Regions from separate parts of the Lysobacter sp. genome, predicted to be linked through region 2. Evidence: predicted binding sites of a transcription regulator. Region 2 holds the regulator's gene; each other region holds the start of a gene.
The links. Region 2 encodes HrcA, which represses chaperone genes, less so after heat shock. Its sites were predicted from a motif close to TTNGCACTCNNNNNNNNNGAGTGCNAA; they were not measured.
Positions count from the first base shown of each region.

Region 1: the regulator HrcA is predicted to act here: its motif matches at 2,061-2,087, upstream of rpoH (RNA polymerase sigma factor RpoH).
Region 3: the regulator HrcA is predicted to act here: its motif matches at 1,724-1,750, upstream of groES (co-chaperone GroES).

Region 1 is NZ_DASRTS010000011.1:46,278-49,550, forward strand. Features, by position in the region: gene VFE83_RS02005 (NAD(P)/FAD-dependent oxidoreductase) at 1-504, shown strand, start outside; gene VFE83_RS02010 (hypothetical protein) at 598-1,005, opposite strand; gene rpoH (RNA polymerase sigma factor RpoH) at 1,175-2,050, opposite strand; gene ung (uracil-DNA glycosylase) at 2,314-3,024, opposite strand; gene VFE83_RS02025 (response regulator) at 3,021-3,273, opposite strand, start outside.
Region 2 is NZ_DASRTS010000038.1:48,449-51,721, reverse strand. Features, by position in the region: gene recN (DNA repair protein RecN) at 1-714, opposite strand, end outside; gene hrcA (heat-inducible transcriptional repressor HrcA) at 845-1,894, shown strand; gene grpE (nucleotide exchange factor GrpE) at 2,038-2,562, shown strand; gene dnaK (molecular chaperone DnaK) at 2,683-3,273, shown strand, end outside.
Region 3 is NZ_DASRTS010000029.1:28,622-31,894, reverse strand. Features, by position in the region: gene groL (chaperonin GroEL) at 1-1,236, opposite strand, end outside; gene groES (co-chaperone GroES) at 1,375-1,662, opposite strand; gene VFE83_RS07740 (helix-turn-helix domain-containing protein) at 2,189-2,593, shown strand; gene VFE83_RS07735 (hypothetical protein) at 2,597-3,052, opposite strand; gene cutA (divalent-cation tolerance protein CutA) at 3,174-3,273, shown strand, end outside.

The DNA.
Region 1 (3,273 bases), on a different contig from region 2:
GTGCTGTGGGCCGCGGGCGTGGCGGCCTCGCCACTGGGCGCGCTGCTGGACGTTCCGCGCGACCGCGCCGGCCGCGTACCCGTGCAAGCCGATCTCAGCGTGCCGGGCCATCCGGAGATCTTCGTCGCGGGCGACCTGGCCAGCGTGCAGCAGAACGGCAAGCCGGTGCCGGGCGTCGCGCCCGCCGCCAAGCAGATGGGTTCGCACGTAGCGCGCGTGATCCGGTCGCGCCTCGCCGGCGCGACAGCCCCACCGTTCCGTTATCGCGACTTCGGCAACCTCGCCACCATCGGCCGCATGGCCGCGGTCGTCGACCTGCATGGGCTGAAGATTTCGGGCCTAATCGCCTGGTGGTTCTGGCTTGCCGCCCACGTGTTCTTCCTGATCGGCTTCCGCAACCGAATCATCGTGCTGATCAACTGGGCCTGGGCCTACTGGAGCTACCAGCGCCACGCGCGGATCATCCTGGGCGGCCAAGAGACGGGGCAGGAGCGCGCGCCGTAGACATGGCCAGTGCGCCTTCCCCAGCGCGCGACGGTCATCCTGTTGCCGTACATCGAAGACGGCAGCCGCATCGCGGCTGCCGTCGGTACTCGCTTACGTCCAGATGTCGATGTACTCGGCGGTGGCGCTCACCGTCTTGCTGGCACCGGTGTCGTTGTCGCGAATGGTAACCGTCAGCGTGACGGGATGGCCGCCGACGCTGGTGTCCTTCCGGATCGACTGGTTGCACCACGCCACGTTTCCGCATTGCGCGGACGACCAGGTAAACGTGTAGTTGCCCGGCGCAAGGCCGATGACTTCGAAGTGTGCGACGGTCGGGTTGGGCTGGGCGGGCGTCCAGCCGCTCGCGCAGAAGCCCGACGTCAATTGGTCAAACGCCGATGTGTCCACATAGCACGCCAAGCTCGCATTGCTCACGTCTCCCGCCTTCGCGGCAGGCGCATACGTACCCAGCATCGAACCGCACAGCACCAAAGCCATTCCAGCCAGCTTCGTACTCATCCTGAGACTCCTTGCGTTGGGTTCACCCTTCCCCGCCACCGCACCGCGCGGTGGCGGAGGGCGAGGGGAAAGTCCATGCAAGGCAATGAAGACAATGTGAAATGCGGTCGCCCAAAAGCCGATGGCCCGGCAGTGCCGGGCCATCGTGAGTCGTTCGACGCGGGTCGCGTTATGCCGCGAACAGCGCGCGCATCTTCTTCAGCGCGTTGGCCTCGATCTGGCGGATGCGCTCGGCGCTAACGCCGTATTCGTCGGCCAGTTCCTGCAGCGTGATCTTGCTGTCGGCGTCCAGCCAGCGGCGGCGGATGATGTCGCGCGAGCGGGCGTCCAGTCCGGACAGGCCTTCGCGCAGCAGGGCGAGGTGGTTGTCTTCCTCGTCCTCGCGCTCGTACGCCTGCGAGGGGTCCTCGCCGTCGGCGCGCAGGTAGGCCACCGGCGACGGCGGGGCGTTGTCGTCGTCCTCATCCGGCGCGTCGAAGCCGATGTCGCGGCCCGAGAGGCGCGACTCCATCTCCAGCACTTCGCGCTCGGAGACGTTGAGGTCCTGGGCCACGGCGCGGACCTCCTCGGCGTTCATCCAGCCCAGGCGGGTCTTGGACTTGCGCAGGTTGAAGAACAGCTTGCGCTGCGCCTTGGTCGTGGCGACCTTCATGATGCGCCAGTTCTTGAGGATGAACTCGTGCATCTCCGCGCGGATCCAGTGCACCGCGAAGGACACCAGGCGCACGCCCTGGTCGGGGTCGAAGCGCTTGACCGCCTTCATCAGGCCGATGTTGCCTTCCTGGATGAGGTCGCCCATCTGCAGGCCATAGCCGTTGTAGCCACGGGCCACGTGGACGACGAAACGCAGGTGCGAATGCACCAGCTCGCGGGCGGCGTCCAGGTCTTCCTGGTCGCGGAAGCGGCGGGCCAGTGCCTGCTCGTCCTCGGCGCTCAGCACCGGGATGCGGTGCACGGCGTTGACGTATGCGTCCAGCGAGCCGAGGGCGCTCGGCACCGGGAGGTTGTTGGAAACCAGCGGGATGGACAGGGTGTTCTGGGTCATGGGGGGCATCTTAGCAGTCGAAATGGTGGTCTGCTAAAGGTCGAAAGGGCCTCAGTGTTTCATGGGTGGGACAAAGCGCGGCGGGTCGAGTTGCCCGGCCATCCCGAATGGATCGCCTGATAAATCAACCATTTGGCGCGTGAGAGGAGCGTCGGGACCGCGTGACCGGCCCGGTGTTTCGCGACGCCGTTCATAGACCCGGCCGGGACGAGAAAGTTCACCACCGGCTCCCGCCGGGAAATGCGGGCTGAGCCCGCCGGCGGTCAGGTCGGTAGCGTGGCCCTGGACGGCAACGACCAGTCGATGGGCGTCTTGCCGTGACGGGCCAGGTATTCGTTGGCGGCCGAGAAATGCCCGCAGCCGAGGAAACCGCGGTGCGCGGACAGCGGCGACGGATGCGGCGCCTTGAGCACCCTGTGCCGGCGAGGGTCGATCACCTTGCCCTTGGCTTGGGCATAGCTGCCCCACAGCATGAACACCAGCCCCTCGCGCTCGCGGTTGAGCACGTCGACGACGTGGTCGGTGAAGCCTTCCCAGCCCTTGCCCTGATGGGCGCCGGCACGGCCTTCCTCCACCGTCAGGACGGCATTGAGCAGCAGCACGCCCTGCCGCGCCCACGGCAGCAGGCAGCCGTGGTCGGGCCGCGGGATGCCCAGGTCCCGCTGGATTTCCTTGAAGATGTTGTCCAGCGACGGCGGAACGCCCACGCCCGGCTGCACCGAGAAGCACAGCCCATGCGCCTGGCCCATCCCGTGGTACGGGTCCTGGCCCAGGATCACCACCTTCACCTGGTCGAACGGCGTCGCGTCGAATGCGGCGAAGATGTTCGGACCGGGCGGAAAGATGCGCGCGCCGGCTGCCTTGCGGTCGCGCAGGAAGCCCGAAAGGGCCTGCATCTCGGGCCGCTGCAGGTAATCGCCGATGCGGGCCTTCCACGACGGCTCCAGGCGGATGCGGTCTGCGGTCTCGCTCATGAGTCCAGAGTGGCCGGCTCGCCCAGTCGCGCCAGGCGCAACTGGAACAGCGTCTTGGTCACCAGCAGGCGTTCCTCGATCGGCTTGAGCACGAGGTCGTTGGCGCCGGCGCGCAGCAGCGCGCTCTGGTTGTCGGCATTGGCGTCGCCGGTCATCACCAGCACGGGCAGGCGCCGCTTGCCGTAACCGAAGTCGTCGCGCAGTCGCGCCAGCAGGTCGTTGCCGCTGAGCGCACCCTTCAGGTAGACG
Region 2 (3,273 bases):
ACCTTCCTCGCCGCCCAGTTGCGCGAAGGCGCCGTCGCAGGCGGCGATCAGGCCGGCCGCGTGCGCGTGCCGACGATGGTCGGCCTGCAGCCGGGCGATGGCTTCGGGCTCCAGTTCCTCGCGGTCTAGTTCGGCGTGCTGGTGCTGGAGCCACTCGATGCGGTCGGAGACGTCGCCGCGCGCCGACAGGGCGTCGCGTTCGGCGAGCAGTGCGCTCCAGCGAGCCGCGGCGGCCTCGACCGCGCGGCGTTCGCTGTCGGTGCGGCCGAAGGCGTCCAGCAGTGCCAGCTGGCTGGGGCGCGACATCAGCGCCTGATGTTCGTGCTGCCCATGGATCTCCACCAGCAGCCCGGCGAGTTCGCCCAGCTGGCCCAGCGTGACCGGCCGGCCGTTGACCCAGGCGCGCGAGCCGCCGTCGGCCCGGATCACGCGGCGGATCTGGCAGGCGTCGTCCTCGTCGAGCTCGTTTTCGCGCAGCCATTCGCTGGCCTTGGGAACGTCGCCGAGGGCGAATTCGGCGACCAGTTCGGCGCGATCGGCGCCGTGGCGGACCACGCCGCTGTCGGCGCGCAGGCCGGACAGCAGGCCCAGGGCGTCGACCAGCAGCGACTTGCCGGCGCCGGTTTCGCCGGAGATCACGGTCAGGCCGGGGCCGAAGGCCAGTTCGGCTTCGGTGACGACGGCGAATTGCTTGAGCGAAAGGTGGACGAGCATGGAGCGCGATTTTGCCCTGTGTGGGGTGCGCGTGATAGCGGGCGGCCGTCTCACCGGAAGCGAATAGCCGATCCGGGTTGCGCGACCGTGACGGCTTGCGTGAGACGCGGTGGCCGTCAAATATCCCGGCATGAGCCGCAAACCCGCTGATCCCTCCCTCGACCCGCGCGCCCGGCAGCTGCTGCGCACGCTGATCGGCCATTACATCCGCAGCGGCGAGCCGGTCGGCTCCCAGACCCTGGCGCGGCATTCGGGGCTGGACATCAGTCCGGCGACGGTCCGCAACATCCTGGCCGACCTGGAAGACGTGGGCTTGCTCAGCGCGCCGCACCATTCGGCGGGTCGCGTGCCGACCGCGCAGGGCTACCGCCTGTTCGTGGACTCGCTGCTGCAGGTGCGTCCGCTGCCGGACACCGACGTGGCGCGCCTGCGCGGCGAGCTGCCGGTCGGCACCGGCACGCAGGCGCTGCTGGGCAGCGCGTCGGAGCTGCTCTCGGCGATGACCCATTTCGTCGGCGTGGTCAGCGTGCCCAGGCGCGAGCAGTTCGCGTTCCGGCGCATCGAGTTCGTGCCGCTGGACGGTCCGCGCGTGCTGGCGATCCTGGTCTTCGCCGACAACGAGGTGCAGAACCGCATGGTCCAGACCCGTCGTCCGTTCGACGCGGGCGAGCTGGAGCGCGTGGCCAACTACCTCAATGCCCATTTCGCCGGCCGCACCATCGCCGACATCCGCGGCACGCTGCTGCGCGAGTTGCGCAGCGCACAGGACGAAATGCAGGTGCTGCTGACCCAGTCGGTGGAACTGGCCGAGCAGGCGCTCGCGCCCGGCGGCGACGACATGGTGCTGGCCGGCCAGACCCGGCTGATGGGCGTGCAGGAACTGGCCGACCTGGACCGCCTGCGCGAACTGTTCGACGCCTTTGCCCGCAAGCGCGAGATCCTGCAACTGCTCGAACGCACCGTGCAGGCGCCGGGCGTGCGCATCTTCATCGGCGAGGAGACCGGGCTGGCACCCCTGGAAGGCATGTCGCTGGTAACCGCCCCCTACGCCAGCGGAGCGGGCCAGGTGCTGGGCGTGCTCGGGGTCATCGGCCCCAGCCGCATGGCCTACGACCGCGTGATCCCGGTCGTGCAGGCCGCCGCTGACGCGCTGGGCGCGGCATTGCAGCCGGAAACCTGACCCGGCCTGGGCCCACCTGACCGGCACGCGGGCCGCGATTCGTCTTGAAAGCCTGCAGGCCGGCCCCATTGCTGGCCTGACGCGCCGCCGAGCGCGGCTTTTCGCATGTTTGAGCGCCCATGGCGCAGGGATGGAGCAACCGCATGACTTCCAGCATCACTTCCGGCGAACCCAACGAGACCACGCAGGCTCCCGTCGACGAGTCCGGCGCGGACCTGTCCGCACAGCTCGAGGCGGCCCGCGCCGAGGCCGCGCAGCTTCGCGAGGACTCGCTGCGCGAGCGCGCCGATCTGGAGAACCAGCGCCGACGCATGGCGCGCGAGGTTGAGATGGCGCGCAAGTTCGCCAACGAGCGCCTGCTCGGCGAACTGCTCCCCGTCATCGACAGCCTCGAAGCGGGCCTGTCGGTGCAGGCCGATACCGCTCAGCACCTGCGCGAAGGCATGGAACTGACGCTGCGCCAGCTGCTGAAGGTGGCATCGGACAACGGCCTGGTCGCGGTCGATCCGGTCGGCCAGCCGTTCGATCCGGAGAAGCACCAGGCCATGAGCATGGTCGAGGCCGCGGGCCACGCGCCCGGCGACGTGGTGCAGGTCTACCAGAAGGGCTGGCTGCTGAACGAGCGTCTCCTGCGTCCGGCGCTGGTCGTCGTCGCCCGGCACGACTGAGCGGAAGGCACCGATCCGGCGGCGCCCGCCCTTGAAGGGCAGGGCCAAACCCCCAGATAGCGGACATCGGCGGTGCGTTACCGCCCCAGCATTCAAAGCATTCGAGAGGGAGCAATCACCATGGGCAAGATCATCGGTATCGATCTCGGCACGACCAATTCGTGCGTGGCGATCATGGAAGGCGGCAAGGCGCGCGTCATCGAAAACGCCGAAGGCGACCGCACCACCCCGTCCATCGTCGCCTTCACCAAGGACGGCGAAGTCCTGGTCGGCGCCTCGGCCAAGCGCCAGGCCGTGACCAATCCGAAGAACACCTTCTTCGCCGTCAAGCGCCTCATCGGTCGCAAGTTCACCGACGCTGAAGTGCAGAAGGACATCGGCCTCGTCCCGTACAAGATCACGCAGCATGAAAACGGCGACGCGTGGGTCGAGACCTCCGAGGGCCGCAAGATGGCCCCGCAGCAGATTTCGGCCGAAGTGCTGGCCAAGATGAAGAAGACCGCCGAGGCCTACCTGGGCGAGACGGTGACCGAGGCCGTCATCACCGTGCCGGCGTACTTCAACGACAGCCAGCGCCAGGCGACCAAGGACGCGGGCAAGATCGCGGGTCTGGACGTCAAGCGCATCATCAACGAGCCCACCGCGGCCGCGCTGGCCTACGGCATGGACAAGAAGGGCGGCGATCGCAAGGTCGCGGTCTACGACCTCGGC
Region 3 (3,273 bases), on a different contig from region 2:
AACGATGCCTTCTTCAACGGCAGCGCGGGTGGCGTGCAGCGCGTCTTCGACGCGGGCCTTCTTTTCCTTCATCTCGACTTCGGTGGCGGCACCGACCTTGATGACGGCCACGCCGCCGGCCAGCTTGGCCACGCGCTCCTGCAGCTTCTCGCGGTCGTAGTCGGAGGAGGTCTCCTCGATCTGCGCCTTGATCTGCTTGATGCGGCCTTCGATGCCCGAGGCTTCGCCGGCGCCGTCGATGATGGTGGTGTTCTCCTTGGAGACCTGCACCTTCTTCGCGCGGCCGAGATCCTTGATGGTGGCCTTGTCGAGCTGCAGGCCGACTTCTTCGGAGATCACGGTGCCGCCGGTCAGGATGGCCATGTCTTCCAGCATCGCCTTGCGACGGTCGCCGAAGCCCGGGGCCTTCACGGCGCAGACCTTCACGATGCCGCGGATGGTGTTGACCACCAGGGTCGCCAGGGCTTCACCCTCGACTTCCTCGGCGATGATCAGCAGCGGCTTGCCAGCCTTCGCGACGCCTTCCAGCACCGGCAGCAGGTCACGCACGTTGGAGATCTTCTTGTCGTGCAGCAGGATGAACGGATCGTCCAGTTCGGCCTGCATCGACTGCTGGTTGTTGATGAAGTACGGCGACAGGTAGCCGCGGTCGAACTGCATGCCCTCGACGACGTCGAGCTCGTTCTCCAGGCCCGAACCGTCCTCGACGGTGATCACGCCTTCCTTGCCGACCTTGTCCATCGCCTGCGCGATGAGGTCGCCGATGTTGGTGTCGCTGTTGGCCGAGATCGCGCCGACCTGGGCGATTTCCTTCGAGGTCGACGACGGCTTGCTGATCTTCTTCAGCTCGCCCACGGCCTCGGTCACGGCCTTGTCGATGCCGCGCTTGAGGTCCATCGGGTTCATGCCGGCGGCGACCGCCTTCATGCCCTCGCGGATCAGCGCCTGCGCCAGCACGGTAGCGGTGGTGGTGCCGTCACCGGCGTTGTCGGAGGTCTTGGAAGCGACTTCCTTCACCATCTGCGCGCCCATGTTCTCGAACTTGTCCTGCAGTTCGATTTCCTTGGCGACGGACACGCCGTCCTTGGTGATGGTGGGAGCGCCGAAGCTCTTCTCGAGCACGACGTTGCGGCCCTTCGGGCCGAGCGTGGCCTTGACGGCATTGGCGAGGATGTTGACGCCGCGCACCATCTTGACGCGCGCGTCCTCACCGAAACGGATTTCCTTGGCTGCCATGTTCTGAAACTCCGGGAATGGGGAATTGGGAATGGGGAATGGTTGAAAGCAGGAGAGGGAGCGGGATGGGATAAGGGATGTCGGCGCGCGGCGCCTTTACGATTCCCGATTTCCCATTCCCGGTTCCCCGTGCTGGCGTTACGCCAGCACCGCGAAGATGTCGTCTTCCTTCACCACCAGGTATTCGGTGCCGTCGAGCTTGACCTCGGTGCCGCTGTACTTGCCGAAGAGCACCTTGTCGCCGACCTTGACCTTGGGAGCGCGCACGTTGCCGTTGTCGAACACCTTGCCTTCGCCCACTGCGACGACTTCGCCCTTGATCGGCTTCTCGGTCGCCGAGTCGGGGATCACGATGCCGCCGGCGGACATCTTTTCTTCTTCCATGCGCTTGATGACCACGCGGTCGTAGAGCGGCTTGATATTCATGGCGGACAAACCTCCGAGGAGTGATGTAAGTTGTTGAAACGGAACAAAAACTTTCGAAATTTTAGCACTCGCCACCGATGAGTGCCAAGTTCGGTGGCGAAGAAAACCCCGGGGAACCGGGATTGCCGGGAGATTGGGGGGTGGCGAAAAGCTTTCAAGGGGCTGAACGCAAATCCGTCCGGATTGCGGCAACACGCGCGCGGGAAGCGGAAAAAGAAAGAGCGCGTCCCGTGGAACGCGCTCTTTGGTGCGGAGTGGCTTGTCCTGTGCTTGGTGCGTCCCTGCACCCGTCCCCGAACCGACGCCTTGTCGCGCTTCGCGTCCCTGCTGGCGCCAGCGAATCTTGTGCACTCCGTGGCAGAACGGCCAGTACCCAGGTAGAGTCCGACCGTTGAGCATCGGTAGCCCAATCGTGTCGGAAAAACATGAAAGCGCCGGGTGTGCCTCGAAAATCGCGTGAAGGAGGCTACCGCTGGCGCACAGGCTTTGATGTATTTTGTTCGCCAGGTGACTACAGGTAGCAGCCATGACACCGCAGCAGCGCATCCGCCTCGCCCGCCGTCATGCAGGCCTTTCGCAGGCTGCACTCGGAGCTGCCGTCGGAGTGCAGCGCAGCGCGGTGGGCCACTGGGAATCGGCACGCGGCAAGTTCCCCAGCGTGGCGCACCTGCGCGAGATCGCGATGGTGACCGGCGTGCAGTTCGAATGGCTGGCGACCGGGCGCGGCTCGATGGGGCTGTCGGCCGAAACCGCACTGGATTCGGTGGCGGCGGCCGACGCCATCCTGGTCGAGGACCCGCTGGAACTGCGGCTGCTCGCCGCCTTCCGCGATGCGCCAATGCGCTCGAAGGCGCCACTGGTGGAAGTAGTCGAGCAGCTGGCCGAGCAGCGCATCGGCCGCCTGCGCGGCGCAAGCCAGCGCGGGCGCTGAGCCTCAGCCGCCGGAGAGGCGCTTCACCGCCGCGGCCGGCAGGGCCGTGCAATCGGCGGCAGGTTCGAATGCCGCAGTGGCCGTTTCGTCGCCCTGCACCAGTTGCAGGCGAATGGGCTTCGCCGCGGCCGACAGGCCCAGTGTCCAGACCGCGCGGATCGTTCCCTGCATCGGCGGTTCGGGCAGCAGGCGGCCGGTCGCGTCCACATAGACCAGGTCCTTGACGCCCTCGCCCACGCGCTTGCCGGTCTCCGCGTCGAGGACGTCCATCGAGGCAGGATCGCGCCAGCAGTCCATGGCGCTCTCGCAGCTCAGGTCGGCCAGCACGCGCGGGGACGGCGCGGCCAGCAGGCAGGCCGCGCGCACGCGGATGCCGTGCGCATCGCCAGGCTGCGCCACGGCCTGCAGGCCCGGGACCAGCAGCAGGACGGCGGAGAGCAGCCAGCGTTGGGGGGACATCGAGCCTCCTCGGCCATCGGTCGCAGCCTACGCCAATCGCCGCCGCGGTGCCGGGACGCGACACGCCATTCCATGACCGGCCCGCGCGCGGCTCCGGGGCAGGCCCTAAACTGGCGCCCCGATGTCCGCCTCCTCCCACAACGTGCGGCTGGTGCTGAGCACCTGCCCCGATCCGCAGACCGCCGACGCCCTGGCCAGTTCGCTGGTCGGCGAGCGCCTGG